DNA from 2 places in the Mesorhizobium sp. M1334 genome. Region 1 is predicted to be linked to the other one. Evidence: predicted binding sites of a transcription regulator. Region 1 holds the regulator's gene; the other holds the start of a gene.
The links. Region 1 encodes LexA, which represses DNA repair genes until DNA is damaged. Its sites were predicted from a motif close to TGTTCNNNNTGTGTTCNG; they were not measured.
Positions count from the first base shown of each region.

Region 1 (7,657 bases):
GAGATCCCAGACGATCATCGCCCCGGCTTCCTGGGCCCTGCGCGTCAGCGCCGGCATGTCGCGCAGTTCGCCCGATTTGTAGTTGACGTGGTTGACCAGCACCACGGCGGTGCGTTCGTCGATCAGCTCCTCAATGGTCGGCGCGTCGACCCCCGAGAGGTGCAGCAGCGCATCTTTTCGCGTCGAAACCACACCCTCCGCCATGTAGAGGTCTGTCGGAAAACTATCGCCCTCGGCGACGATGGCCTGCCGCTCCGGTCGCATGGCCATGGCTGCGTGCAACAGCTTGTAGATGTTGACCGACGTCGTGTCGCAGACCACCGTCTGGCCGGCCGCGGCGCCGATCAGGCGCCCGAGCTGGTCGCCAAGTTCAAGCGGCATGTTGAACCAGCCGGCCGTGTTCCATGCGCGGATGAGATCATGCGACCATTCTTCGGTCGCGGCCTTGTACAGTTCATCGAAAGCGGCACGTGAAGCAGCTCCTAGCGAATTGCCGTCGAGATAGATCACTCCTTGCGGCAGCACAAAGCGGTCACGTATCGCGCCCAGCGGATCCGCGGCATCCATCGCCTTTACGGCCACGAGATCGGGAATTCCCGTCATGATTTGCCTGCTCCCCCAAAATCCAACGCAACGCCGGACACGCATCAACTGTTCTTCCATTACCGGGTAGCGCGTAGCAAGGCTCCACCGGCGAGAAGCAGCAGGCGGTGGAAACCGGGACTTAACCCCGAGGTTGGCGCTTTGAGTTCGTTTCGTTCACGGTGCATTGACCAAACCGCACATTCGATAGGGGTTCACTTCCGTGCCCTTTGCCGGCGGACGGCCGATGCCAATGCGCCCTTCCGGGACGCCAGAAGGGCGCAAACGAAAGCAGAATCAAGGCGATGAGGCTCGCGGCGGCGAAAATACGGTACGCCGGTAGGGGACGTCGTTTGTTTCCCGAGCCTTAACGTATTCATTAAACTTTAAACAGTTGCGGAACACAACTGGAACAGATAGTGTCTGTTCTGGGTTTGTTTTCTGATTCTGTTGGGGGTCGCTATGCTGACACGCAAACAACACGAACTGCTTATGTTCATCCACGAAAGGTTGAAGGAAAGCGGTATCCCACCTTCCTTCGACGAGATGAAGGAAGCGCTCGACCTGGCTTCCAAATCCGGAATCCACCGACTGATTACGGCGCTGGAGGAGCGCGGCTTCATTCGCCGTTTGCCCAACCGGGCCCGTGCGCTGGAGGTACTACGCCTGCCTGACTCGATCGCCCCCGGCCTCAATGCGGCACGCAAGTTCTCGCCGAGTGTCATCCAGGGCAGTCTTGGGCAAGGTGCCCCTCGGCAGGGCAAGCCGACATCGTCGCGCGTCCCTGCAGCCGGCAATGACGATGATGTCGTCGCCGCCGTTTCGATCCCGGTAATGGGCCGCATCGCCGCTGGTGTGCCGATCGATGCTATCCAGCACCAGACGCATTCGATTTCGGTGCCGCCGGATATGATCATGGGCGGCGAGCATTATGCGCTCGAGGTCAAAGGCGATTCGATGATCGAGGCTGGCATTTTCGACGGCGACACGGTGATCATCCGCAACGCCGATACGGCGAGCCCCGGTGAGATCGTGGTGGCCTTGGTCGACGAGGAGGAAGCGACGCTGAAGCGGTTCCGCCGCAAGGGCGCCTCGATCGCCCTGGAGGCCGCCAATCCGGCCTACGAGACGCGCATCTTCGGACCAGACAGGGTCAAGGTGCAGGGCAAGCTCGTTGGGCTGATCCGCCGCTACTGAGTTGCGCCCTTGGTGCCGGCTTTTGGATTGTCGGCCCTGCGGTATGGCGGCAGGCCGCGCGCCGCGCGTGAAAATTTCCGCTGCACGTGCCAGGGCCGGTATGATTTTTCGACGGCGAAGCGGATTTCGGCGCGTGTTGCCGCTTGTGGATCGAAATAGACGGCCGCACTTCCCGCGCGCGCCAGTTGCCGTTTGGTGACGACGAGGACCAGCCGGTCGTAGTAGCAGGGATTATGGGCGGTGGCGTCGTCGATGACGATCAAGCTGGCGAAGGCGCAGGCTGGCCGTGCGGTATCGCGGTCCTTGGCTTGCGCAATGATCGCGCCGGATGGATGCCTGGCGAGGCAGAGACCGTCCGTGCAAATGAACGGCATGCCCGGCGGTAGGTCGGCCGGATCGGCAATGTCGAATTGCGGATCGTTCTTTCCAGGTGTTTCCGGCGCGACGATAGCCTCTGATGTGAGCGCGCGTTTCCAGTTGTCGATGGTGAACTCATTCGGGCGTGCCCGGTTGACCGCGAGCTCACCGCTGCCGATCGGCAGCGCGACCAGCCGTGCGTCCTCCGAGATCAATACGTCGGGTACGCGCGTCTGCGTTGTCGTTAGCAAGCCAGCGAGCGCAAAAGGAATTGCCGCGAGCCGCAACCAGGTCGTCGCCATGCTGGCAATGACGAGGGCGATCGTCACCAAAAGGACAGATCTCAGCGAAATCAGTCCGACCGCATCGATCGGCGAGCGCTCGGAGATCCACCCGGACAGGGCGATCATCGCCGTCAGCCCGTTGCCCATCACGTAGAGGAAAGGCCCATCCGCGCCGAACGGCATCGCCAGCGCGCTGAGCACGGCAAAGGGCATGACGACCAGTGAGACGATAGGCATGATGGCCAGATTGGCGAACAGGCTGAGCGGCGCTACGCGCTGGAAATGCCATATGGCGAAAAGCGCCGTGGCGCTCCCTGCAATGATCGAGGTCATCGCCAGGCCGCCCATGCCCAGCAGGACCTTTCGAGTGGCCAAGCGTAGCGGCGATCGCCGGGGCGGCGGCGTGGTGGCCCTGCCGGTGCGGTAATCGGACCAGCCGGCATAGGCGCCGACAAGGGCCGCCGTCGCGGCGAAGGACATCTGGAAGCTCGGACCGACCACCTCGTGCGGCGACACTACGATGACCGCGATGGCCGAGATCGCCAGATTGCGCATGGTGAGCGCGGCCCGGTCGAACAGCACGGCGATGAGCATCACCGCCAGCATGATGAAGCTGCGTTCGGCCGCCACCACAATGCCGGAAAAGACGAGGTACGCCGCAATCGAAAAAAGCGCGGCGGCGGCGGCATATTTTTTGACCGGCCGTCGCGATGAGAAGTCGGGAAACAGCGCAAAGGCACCGCGCAGCAGCGCCATGATGGTGCCGGCGACCAACGCCATATGCAGCCCCGAGATGGAGATGATGTGGTAGATGCCTGTACGCCGCATCGCTTCGTTGATCTCCTCGGGAATGCCGGCGCGCACGCCAACGATCAGCGCAGCAGCAATCTCGCCCTCGGCGCCGCCGATGCGGCTGCGGATATGGTCGGCGATGGATTCGCGCGCGTCTTCGATCGCGGAAGAAAGCCGCGCGGCAAGCGGCATGCTGCCCGACGCCACGACTTTCGGATTCCCGAGAAAGAAGCCGCTGCCGCCGATGCCCGCGAAATAGCTGTCGAAGGAGAAATCATAGCTGTCGGGCCGCACCGGGCCGGTCGGCGGCAGCAACCGCACATAGCCGGCGATCTCGGAACCAGCGGCCAGCTCAGCCGGTATCTTCATCGCCGAAATGCGGACCCGTTCCGGCATGTAGCGCAGCGTCGGCCTGGCGGTTGAGATCACATCGATCGTCAGCCTGATGCGGCCGCTAGCCATGGGTTCGTACGATACGACGCGACCCGTCAGCCGCGTCGAGATTTCAGAACCGAGCACATGCGTCCCGACACGCCAGGTCTCGAACTTGGCGGCAAGCACGCCAAGCGCGCAGAGCAGCGCCACCATGAAGCACAGGCGGGTTCTGGGCCATGACCGCGACATGACGGCACAAAGGGCCGCGAGGAGCACGATTGCGATCGGCTGCGGAAAGGCTGGCTCCGCCGACAGCGCGAAATATACGACCACCCCGCATGCGAGGAACACCGGCACCAGCAGGAAGGCGACGCCACGGTCGAGTTCCAGGCCGGCTGCCGAGGTTACGCTGTTGCGGATGCGGGACGGTGACGGGAGGCGGAAACGCCGGCGTAGGCGCACGATGGGCTCGGACGCAGGCACCGGAACCGTTGCTAGGTCGCTGGCCGGCAGCGACGGAGCATCGAAGCGCGGAGCGGGCAGCAATGCCGGTGCCGGCAGGACAGGCAGGGGAGCGGCGAACAGCAAGCGTTCGCTGACGCCGCTGCCAGCGTCCTCGCCCTCGCCCGCACCACGGCCTCGCACAGCCATCGGGTCTGCCCCTTGCGCCCTCGACCTCCTATGCTACATGAACGCGCAACGCGCGAAAGTCCGCAAACCCACTTCCTTGGCCCGCCTGAGAGTTCCATGCCCGATAAGGTCGTCACCCGTTTTGCCCCCTCGCCCACCGGTTATCTGCATATTGGCGGCGCGCGCACGGCGCTGTTCAACTGGCTGTATGCCAAGCACACAGGCGGCACGATGCTGCTGCGCATCGAAGACACCGACCGCGAGCGCTCCACCGATGCGGCAACCGCGGCCATTCTCGACGGGCTTTCCTGGCTTGGCCTGACATGGGACGGCGAGCCGGTGTCGCAGTTCGAGCGTGCGCCGCGCCATCGCGAGGTGGCCGAGGAGCTCGTTCGCATGGGCAAGGCCTATTATTGTTATGCGACGCCTGCCGAGCTGGAAGCAATGCGCGAGAACGCACGGGCCAAGGGGCTGCCTCCCCGCTATGACGGACGCTGGCGCGACCGCGACCCGTCGGAGGCGCCGCCCGGCGCCAAGGGGGCGATCCGCATCAAGGCGCCGACAGACGGCGAGACGGTGGTGCATGACCGCGTCCAGGGCGACGTGCGTTTTCCCAACAAGGATCTCGACGATTTCATTATTCTGCGCTCGGACGGCAATCCGACCTACATGCATGCCGTCGTTGTCGACGATCACGACATGGGCATCACCCACATCATCCGCGGCGACGATCATTTGACCAACGCCGCACGCCAGACCGTAATCTACCAGGCCATGGACTGGGAGGTGCCGTCGATGTCGCATATCCCGCTGATCCACGGTGCCGACGGCGCCAAGCTGTCGAAGCGGCACGGCGCGCTTGGCGTCGAGGCCTATCGCGCCATGGGCTACCTGCCGGAGGCGCTGCTCAACTATCTGGCGAGGCTTGGCTGGAGCCACGGCGACGATGAGATCATGTCGATCGCCGACATGATCGCATGGTTCGACATTGGCGATGTCAACAAGGGCGCCGCCCGTTTCGACTTCGCCAAACTCGAGGCGCTCAACGGCGTGCATATGCGCCGGATGAACGACGCGGCGCTGCTCGACATCTTCATCGCCACTCTGCCCTATCTCGAAGGCGGCCCGGCAATCGCCGCCCGCCTCGACGACAGACGCAAGGCGCAACTGCTGGCCGCTTTGCCCGGCCTGAAGGAGCGCGCCAAGACGCTGGTCGAACTTGTTGAAGGGGCTGCATTCCTGTTCGTCGAGCGGCCGCTGCCGGTCGACGAGAAGGCGGCGGCGCTGCTCAGCGGTGAGGCGCGCGCGATCCTGCGGGGCGCTCATGCCGCACTGGCCACGGTTTCGGACTGGTCTGCCGCCTCGGCTGAAGCCGCGATCCGCGACTACGCGCAGGCCGGCGGCCATAAACTCGGCGCTGTGGCCCAACCTTTGCGCGCCGCGCTCACCGGCAAAAGTACCTCGCCAGGTGTCTTTGATGTGCTTGCCGTGCTGGGCCGCGAGGAAAGCCTGGCGCGGATCGCTGATCAAATCGATTAGCGAACTGGCCCAAGAAGATTGGCATTGAAAGGTGTGTTTCGCAGTGCAACATTGGGCCTTGGCCTAATCTGGCGCGCAGATACAATTGCGGGCGCAAAATGTGCATAGTCCGATGCTTTTGACGTGTTGGGTTCAGATATTTTGCCTTTGCCGGCCTGAGGAAACAAAAAGGAGTTTGCTATGACCGAACCTGCGACGAAAATGGAATTTGGCGGCAAAACCCAGGCATCGACGGCAAAGCTGGAGCTCGGCGGCAAAACCCATGAATTCAAGATCCGAAGTGGTTCGGTAGGACCTGACGTCATCGACATCGGTTCGCTCTACAACACCGCCGGCGTCTTTACCTACGATCCCGGCTTTACGTCGACGGCGAGCTGCGAATCGGAAATCACCTTCATCGATGGCGATGCCGGCATTCTTTTGCACCGCGGCTACCCGATCGACCAATTGGCCGAGCACGGCGACTTCCTCGAAGTCTGCTATCTCTTGCTCTATGGTGAACTGCCGACCAAGGCGCAGAAGGACGATTTCGACTACCGGGTGACGCGCCACACCATGGTGCATGAGCAGATGTCGCGCTTTTTCACCGGCTTCCGCCGTGATGCGCATCCGATGGCGGTGATGTGCGGCGTGGTCGGCGCGCTGTCGGCCTTCTATCACGATTCCACTGACATCTCGGATCCGTATCAACGCATGGTCGCCTCAATGCGGCTGATCGCCAAGATGCCGACAATCGCGGCGATGGCGTACAAATACCACATCGGCCAGCCGTTCATTTATCCGAAGAACGAGCTGAATTTCGCAGCCAACTTCCTGCATATGTGCTTCGCCGTGCCTTGCGAGGAATACAAGATCAATCCGGTGCTGGCGCGCGCGATGGAGCGCATCTTCATCCTGCACGCCGATCACGAACAGAACGCCTCGACTTCGACCGTCCGCCTGGCCGGCTCGTCGGGCGCCAATCCCTTTGCCTGTATCGCTGCCGGCATCGCCTGCCTGTGGGGTCCTGCACATGGCGGCGCCAACGAGGCAGCCCTGAACATGCTGGGCGAGATCGGCCATGTCGATCACATCCCGGAATTCATTGCGCGCGCCAAGGATAAGAACGATCCGTTCCGATTGATGGGCTTTGGCCACCGCGTTTACAAGAACTACGATCCGCGCGCCAAGATCATGCAGAAAACCGCGCACGAAGTCCTGGGCGAGCTCGGCATCAAGGACGATCCGCTGCTCGACATCGCCATGGAGTTGGAAAAGATCGCGCTGACCGATTCCTATTTCATCGAGAAGAAGCTCTACCCCAACGTCGATTTTTATTCCGGCATCACTCTTAAGGCGCTGGGCTTCCCCACCACCATGTTCACCGTACTGTTCGCGGTCGCCCGCACCGTCGGCTGGATCGCGCAGTGGAAGGAGATGATCGAGGATCCGCACCAGAAGATCGGTCGCCCGCGCCAGCTCTATACCGGCGCGCCGGAACGGGATTACGTGCCGATCGCGAAGCGGTGAAGGTAGCGAGTAGCGAGTAATAGCTGAAGCAGCTGGCCGTTACCGCCAGCACCATTTCCTACTCGCTATTCATTATTCACCCATTCCTCACCATACCCATCACCACCTCCGCAGCAATCTCGCCTGACGGCTTGGCGGTTGCCATACGCCCGGCAATGTCGGCAAAACCCTGCTTCTGCCAAGTGCGGTAGGCGGTATCGGAGAACAGCGCTTCCAGTTGCCGCGCCAGATAATGCGGCCGCACATATTGATTGTAGTGTTCCGGCACAACCGGCCGGTCGGCAATGAGATTGGGCAAGGCTGCGCTCCATACTTTGATCAGCGGCTGCGCCATGCGCATGACCGGATCGAGCCGGTAGCAGGAGATCATCGGCACACCTGCCAGTGCAAGT
Region 1 is NZ_JAMYLM010000012.1:128,331-135,987, reverse strand. Features, by position in the region: gene kynU (kynureninase) at 1-603, opposite strand, end outside; gene lexA (transcriptional repressor LexA) at 1,045-1,779, shown strand; gene NKH17_RS20715 (ComEC/Rec2 family competence protein) at 1,773-4,238, opposite strand; gene gltX (glutamate--tRNA ligase) at 4,335-5,756, shown strand; gene gltA (citrate synthase) at 5,937-7,265, shown strand; gene lpxB (lipid-A-disaccharide synthase) at 7,342-7,657, opposite strand, start outside.

Region 2 (7,657 bases), on a different contig from region 1:
TCGTCATCCGCAACGATACCGGCGTCACCGAAGGCTCGGAAATCTCGATGTTCTACGACCCGATGGTCGCCAAGCTGTGCACCTGGGCGCCGACACGGCTAGCGGCGATAGACGCGATGTCGGAGGCGCTGGACAGTTTCGTCGTCGACGGCATCGAGCACAACATACCGTTCCTGGCGGCGCTGATGCAGCATCCGCGCTGGCGAGAAGGTCAGATATCGACCGGGTTCATCGCCGAGGAGTATCCCGACGGCTTCGCGCCCATTGCGCCGAACAGTGAAGAAAACGCGGTACTGGCCGCGATCGCAACCGCGGTCGAACTGCTGCGCCGCGACCGGCTCGACCGGCTGGGCGGGCGGCTGGCGCCGCATTCCGGCGCGTTGAAACGCGATTGGGTGGTGAAGATCGGCCCGGACTATCTTTCGGTCGCCATCGTCGAAGGGATGATTTCCATTCCGATGGAGCTCGACCTCACAATCGACGGCAAGGCACTGACCGTGAACTCCGACTGGCGGCCGGGCGATCTCATCTGGCGCGGCACGGTCGGCGGCCGCAAGGTCGCGGCGCAGGTCAGGCCGGTGCTGAACGGGTTCCGCATCGCCTGGAAAGGCATCTCGGTGACAGCCCGCGCCATGCTGCCGCGCACCGCCGAACTCGAAAGGCTGATGCCGGAAAAAGTGGCGCCGGATACCTCGAAGATGCTGCTTTGCCCGATGCCTGGCCTCGTCGTGTCGATCGCCGTTGCCGAGGGGCAGGAGGTCAAGGCCGGCGAGACGCTTGCCGTGGTCGAAGCGATGAAGATGGAGAACGTGCTGCGCGCCGAGCGCGACCTCATCGTCTCGAAGCTCAACGCCAAGCCCGGCGACAGCCTTGCCGTCGATGCGGTGATCATGGAATTCGCGTGAGGCTGTAATCTGCTTGAGGTTGGCGGGACGGAGGGGGAGCGAGGGAACGCGATCCTGCAATTGGTTGAGCACGCTCGCTTGAGGAGGGACACGGCGAGGGGCGTGCGGAATTCGCTTTTTTTGCCCTCACAACGTCTTTTGTTCTTGCTTTGTGCCGGCAGCTATGCTAATAATTTGCATATGGTGCTAAATGGCTCCAACGACCCGCCCGCTGTGGCGGGTTTTGTGTTTCCGGCCTGAGGTTGGCGGGACTGCGCCCCTCTCTGTCCTGCCGGACATCTCCCCCACGAGGGGGGAGATCGGCAGCTTCGGCGGTTGCTCTAAACGTCCAAAGCCCCAATCGCTTCTGCTGGACTCGTGTTACCCGGTGCCGGACAATACATCTTGATCGACTGAGTCCCTGTTAGGCGGCGCGAAAAAAACATGGCGGATGAGAGACTTCCACGCGATCCCTTGCTGCGCGAGGCCTATGCAAAGGCATCGCGGGCAGAGGCGGCGGCGCGTCGGTTCATTCATCTGCGCGTGCATTCGGCCTATTCGCTGCTCGAAGGTGCCTTGCAACTCGGGAAGATCGTCGGCCATGCGGTGCAGGACGAATGCCCGGCAATCGCCGTCACGGACACCAACAATCTGTTCGGTGCGCTGGAATTCGCGCAAAAGGCAGTGAAGGACGGCATCCAGCCGATCATCGGCTGCCAGATCGACCTCGCCTTTTCCGGTGAGGCGAACGACAGCCAGCGCGACCGCAGGCGGCAGGGGCCGGAGATGCGGCCGGTGGTCCTGATCGCCGCCACCGAGGCCGGCTACGGCAATCTGGTCAGGCTGGTCAGCCGCGTCTACCTCGAGACACCGCCCGGCGAGGCGGTGCATCTGACGAGCGAGATGCTGCAGGGCCATTCCGACGGTCTGATCTGCCTTACCGGCGGGCCGCGCGGTCCGATCGGCAATGCCTTGAAAGAGGACCGCCGTGAACTAGCCGAGACCCGGCTGCTGGCGCTCAAGGGCCTGTTCGGCGACCGGCTCTATGTCGAACTGGAACGGGTCTCCGGCTACGACCGCGCGATCGAGCAGTCGTCGGTCGATCTCGCCTACCGCCACGATCTGCCGCTGGTTGCCACCAACGAAGCGTTTTTCTTCTCTCGTGAAGACTATGAGGCGCATGACGCCCTGATCGCCATCGCCGAAGGCTCCGTGGTTGCGGCCGATAATCGCCGCCGCCTGTCGCCCGACAATTTCCTGAGAAGCCAGGCCGACATGGCGAGGCTGTTCGCCGACCTGCCGGAAGCGATCGACAACACCGTCGAGATCGCACTGCGCTGCTCCTACTATCCGAAGACACGAAACCCGATCCTGCCGCGCTTTGCCGGCCGCGATGTCGCCGACGCCGATGCGGCGGTCAAGGCGGAGGCGCAGGAGCTTGCCAGGCAGGCGCATGAAGGACTGGAGGCGCGGCTGGCGGCGCACGGGCCGACGCCCGGCTATACAGTCGAGCAATATCGCGAGAGGCTGGATTTCGAGCTCGGGGTCATCGAGAAGATGAAATATCCCGGCTATTTCCTGATCGTTGCCGACTTCATCAAATGGGCCAAGGCGCAAGGCATTCCGGTCGGCCCGGGCCGCGGATCAGGCGCCGGCTCGCTGGTCGCGTATTCGACGACCATCACCGACATCGATCCGCTGCGTTTTTCGCTGCTGTTCGAGCGCTTCCTCAATCCCGATCGCGTGTCGATGCCCGACTTCGACATCGACTTCTGCCAGGACCGGCGCGAGGAGGTCATCCGCTACGTCCAGCAGAGATACGGCCGCGACCAGGTCGGCCAGATCATCACCTTCGGTACCCTGCAGGCGCGCGCCGTGCTGCGCGACGTCGGCCGCGTGCTGCAGATGCCTTACGGGCAGGTCGACAAGCTGAGCAAGATGGTGCCGTCGAACCCGGCCAATCCGGTCAAGCTCGCCGACGCCATCGCCAACGAGCCGCGCTTTGCCGAGGAGGCCGAGCGCGAGCCGATTGTACAGACGCTGCTCGACACGGCGCAGAAGCTGGAAGGTCTGTACCGTCACGCCTCGACTCATGCCGCCGGCATCGTCATCGGCGACCGGCCGCTGTCGGAACTGGTGCCGATGTACCGCGATCCGCGCTCGGACATGCCGGTCACCCAGTTCAACATGAAATATGTCGAGCAGGCCGGGCTGGTGAAGTTCGACTTCCTTGGCCTGAAGACGCTGACCGTGCTGGACAGGGCGGTCAAGCTGATCCGCCGCCGCGGCATCGAGATCGATCTCGCCCACATTCCGCTCGACGACCCGGAAACCTACGCCATGCTGTCGCGCGGCGAAGTGGTCGGCGTGTTCCAGGTGGAAAGTGCCGGCATGCGCAAGGCGCTGATCGGCATGCGGCCCGACTGTATCGAGGACATTATCGCGCTGGTTGCGCTCTACCGGCCGGGACCGATGGAGAACATCCCGACCTACAACGCCAGAAAGCACGGCGAGGAGGAGATGGCGTCGATCCACCCGAAGATCGACCATCTCGTCAAGGAGACGCAAGGCGTCATCGTCTACCAGGAACAGGTGATGCAGATTGCGCAGGAGCTCTCCGGCTATTCGCTGGGCGAAGCCGATCTGCTGCGCCGCGCCATGGGCAAGAAGATCCGCGCCGAGATGGACAAGCAGCGCGAGCGCTTTGTTTCTGGCGCGGTCGAGCGCGGCGTCGGCAAGCCGCAAGCCGACTTCATCTTCGACCTGCTGGCAAAGTTTGCCGACTACGGTTTCAACAAATCGCATGCCGCCGCCTATGCCGTCGTCTCCTACCAGACCGCCTATCTGAAGGCGCATTACCCCGTCGAATTCCTGGCGGCGTCGATGACGCTCGACATGGGCAATACGGACAAGCTCGCCGATTTCCGCCAGGATGCGCTGCGCCTCGGCATCGAAGTGGTGGCGCCGTCGGTGATGACGTCGTTCCGGGATTTCGAGGTCGGCGAGAACCGCATCTTCTATTCGCTGGCCGCGCTCAAGGGCGTCGGTGATGCCGCAGTCGAGCACATCGTCGCCACGCGCGGCGAAAAACCGTTCAAGAGCCTCGCCGATTTCTGCGAAAGGGTCGATCCGAAGATCGTCGGCAAACGCGTCTTCGAGAGCCTGATCATGGCCGGCGCGCTCGACTGCTTCGGTCTCGACCGGGCGGCGATGATGGCCGGCGTCGAGCGGATGATGGGGCTGGCGTCCTTGGCGCAGCAGAATGCCGTCACCGGCCAGCACGACATCTTTGGCGCCTCGCTGGGCGCACAGTCGCAGGCACTCAACTTGCCGGCGACCGACCCCTGGCTCGCCGCCGACCGCCTGCACCGCGAGTTCCAGGTGGTCGGGTTCTATCTCTCGGCGCATCCGCTCGACGAATACAAGGCGGCGCTGCAGAAAATGCGGGTGCAGACCTGGGCCGAATTCTCGGCCGCCGTCAAACGCGGTGCGGCCGCCGGCCGGCTCGCTGGTACTGTCACCACCAAGCAGGAACGCAAGACGCGCACCGGCAACAAGATGGGCGTCGTGCAGTTTTCCGACACGTCCGGCCAGTATGAAGCGGTGCTGTTTTCCGAGGGACTGGCGCAATATCGCGACCTGCTCGAGCCCGGCCGCTCGGTGGTCATCACCGTTTCGGCCGAGGACAGGCCGGAAGGCGTCAATCTGCGCATCCAGACCGTGCAGTCGCTGGAGGACGAGGCAAGCCGCGTCCAGAAAGCGCTACGCATCTTCGTGCGCGACGCAGCACCGATCGGCACGCTTGCCGGCCAGCTTGCCGTCAAGGGCGAGGGACAGGTAAGCTTTGTGCTGATAAAGGATGACGGCCAGGGGGAGGTCGAGATCGAATTGCCCAGTCGTTATCGTATCTCGCCTCAGATCGCGTCAGCCATGCGCGCGGTGCCGGGCGTGGTTGAAGTGGAGCTGGTTTAAAATACCGAAACCTTCGGGTTTTGGCGATTGGGGGGCGCCATGGATGAACGCGCAGCCGCTTTCGAACTAACACGGATGGTCAACGGGTACCGCGTCTCGCAGGCGATCTCGGTCGCCGCGACGCTCGGCATCGCCGACCACATCAAGGACGGCAAGCGCTCGGCAGCAGATCTTGCAAGCCTGACCGACACACATCCGCGCGCGCTCTATCGGTTGCTGCGGGCGCTTGCGGCGGTCGGCATATTTCACGAGGCCGAGGACGGGCAGTTCTCGCTAACGCCGCTTGGCGCCGCCTTGCGCTCCGATGCTGAGTTTTCCGCTGCACCCTGGGCCGCCTTCGTCGGAAGGCCTTATTACCGGCAAGCGTGGAGCGAACTGCTCTACAGCATCCAAACCGGCAAGAACGCATTTCGCCACGCGCATGGCAAGGGCGTCTGGGAATACCGGGCAGAGCATCCAGAGGAGTCCGCTATCTTCGATCGCGCCATGGCAGCGAATTCGCGCGGCGTGGCGGCAGCCATCCTGGCGGCGTATGATTTTTCGTCGTTTCCGGTCATCATGGACGTCGGCGGTGGCCAGGGCGCGCTGCTTGCCGAAGTCCTGGCCGCGACCCCGGGCAGCCGCGGCATCCTTTTCGACCAACCGCATGTGGTAGCGCCGGCCGCCTCGGTGCTGGCGGCGAAAGGTGTCGCCGATCGCTGTGAGATCGTCGGAGGCGATTTCTTTGCCGAGCTGCCCGTGGCGGCCGACGCGCTGCTGCTCAAATGGATTTTGCATGACTGGGACGACGAGACCAACGTCGCGATCCTGCAAAACTGTCGCCAGGCGATCCGTGCGGGCGGCAAGTTGCTGGTTTTTGAGGCCGTGCTTGAGCCGCCCAATCAGGGGGCGAATGCCAAATTCTCCGACCTCAACATGCTGGTCGCGCCCGATGGTCAGGAGCGGACGGCCGATGAATTCAAGTCGCTGCTGGCAAAGGGTGGCTTCGAGGTGACCGAGATCATCCAGGCGGGGCCACGCATCAGCGTTGTAGAGGCAAGGCCGGTTTGATCGCGGCTGGCGCCATTTGCCGCAACCGCCGGGATCGGTCGGATGGCGCAAGCTTCCGCCTGCCTTGTCGACTGGACGGCTGTCGCAGCGAAGGCTATCGCGATCGTCATGAAGGTAGCTGACAAGAACGGAGCCCAAGATATGTCAGCCTTGGCCCGGCTGCGCGACATGTTGCGCAAGCTGTATCACGGGCGCACAGCGGCGGCGTTCCGGTTTCAGCTTGCGGCTGTTGTCATCGACCTTGCCATCATTGCCTTTTTCATCGCCACGCCGGTGATCCAGAAGTCGTCTTCGTTCCTCTGGCTGGACTACTCCGTGGCAGCACTTGTCGCCGCCGACATGATTGCCCGGCTGCTTGCCTCCAAGGACATGCTGCGCCTGATGAAACAGCCGGCGTCGTGGATTGATGCCTTCATCCTGCTGACTCTGCTGATGCCTACGGCGCTGGCCAATCTCGGTTTTTTGCGCATCCTGCGGCTGTGGTCGCTGTCGCGTAGCGGCGCGCTGTGGCGATTTCTCGAGATGCGCGGCTTCAGGCGATGGCGCGAGGCGAGCCGTGCGGTCATCAATTTCCTGACATTCCTCTTTGTCATCACGGGTTTCGTCTACACCTTCTTCTTCCGCACCGTGGGTGGTCTCGAGGGCTATGTCGATGCGCTGTATTTCACGGTCGCCACGGTCACCACGACCGGTTTCGGTGACATCGTCCTGCCCGGTGTGGCCGGCAAGCTCACCGCGATCGCCACCATGATCATTGCCATATCGCTGTTCGTCCGGCTTGCACAGGCGCTCTTCCGTCCCACCAAGGTGTTCTTTCCTTGCCCGCAATGCGGGCTGCAGCGGCACGAGCCTGACGCCGTTCATTGCAAGGCCTGTGGGCACGTTCTGAACATACCCGACGACGGCGATTGAAACGCAGGGCTACGCTGCCGCCACTTCCGCAGGTTTGGCGGCTTTTTTCTGCAGATTGAGCAGATTGCCAAGCAGGATCAGCAGGGCGCCGCCGGCGGTGAAGGCGTCGATCTGCTCGTGATAGAGCAGCCATCCGATCATCGCCGACAGCGGTACGCGCAAAAAGTCCATTGGCGAGATGACCGTCGCATCGGCATAGACAAGTGCGCGGGCCATGCAGAAATGCGACGACATGCCGGTAAACGCGATCAGCAGGATCCACGGCCAGAGCTCGAGCGGCGGGTTGCGCCATTCGTACAGCGCCGGGACGAGGCCAAGCACCGACTGGATGATCAGCATCCAGAAGATGATGCGCACGACGCTGTCCGTCCGCGTCAGCGACTTGACGAGAACCACCGAGACGCCGAAGCAGACCGCTGCTCCCAGCACGATAACATGCCCCGGATTGACCGCGCCGACGCCCGGACGCACGATGATCACCACGCCGATCAGCCCCAGCACGATCGCCGCCAGCCTTGGCCGGGAGAGCCTTTCGCCGAGGAAAGCTACCGCCAGCAGCGCAGTCCAGATCGGCGTCGTGAATTCGATCGAGATCAGCACCGCAAGCGGGATCAGCGTCAAGGCATAAAGCCAGGCAGCCTGGCCGGTATAATGGACGACGTTGCGGGCGAGATGGGCCAACGGGCGTCCGGTGCGCATCGCCGGAAAACCGCCTGACATCATGACCAGCGGCAGCAGGATGAAAAAGCCGATCACCGAGCGCAACTCGAGCACCTGGAAGACGTTGAGTTCTGCCGTCGTGGCGCGGCCGGCCACCGACATCGCCAGGAACGAGGCGA
Region 2 is NZ_JAMYLM010000028.1:2,168-9,824, forward strand. Features, by position in the region: gene NKH17_RS29025 (acetyl-CoA carboxylase biotin carboxylase subunit) at 1-905, shown strand, start outside; gene dnaE (DNA polymerase III subunit alpha) at 1,329-4,856, shown strand; gene NKH17_RS29035 (methyltransferase) at 4,896-5,906, shown strand; gene NKH17_RS29040 (ion channel) at 6,015-6,818, shown strand; gene NKH17_RS29045 (DMT family transporter) at 6,828-7,657, opposite strand, start outside.
Region 2: the regulator LexA is predicted to act here: its motif matches at 1,045-1,062, upstream of dnaE (DNA polymerase III subunit alpha).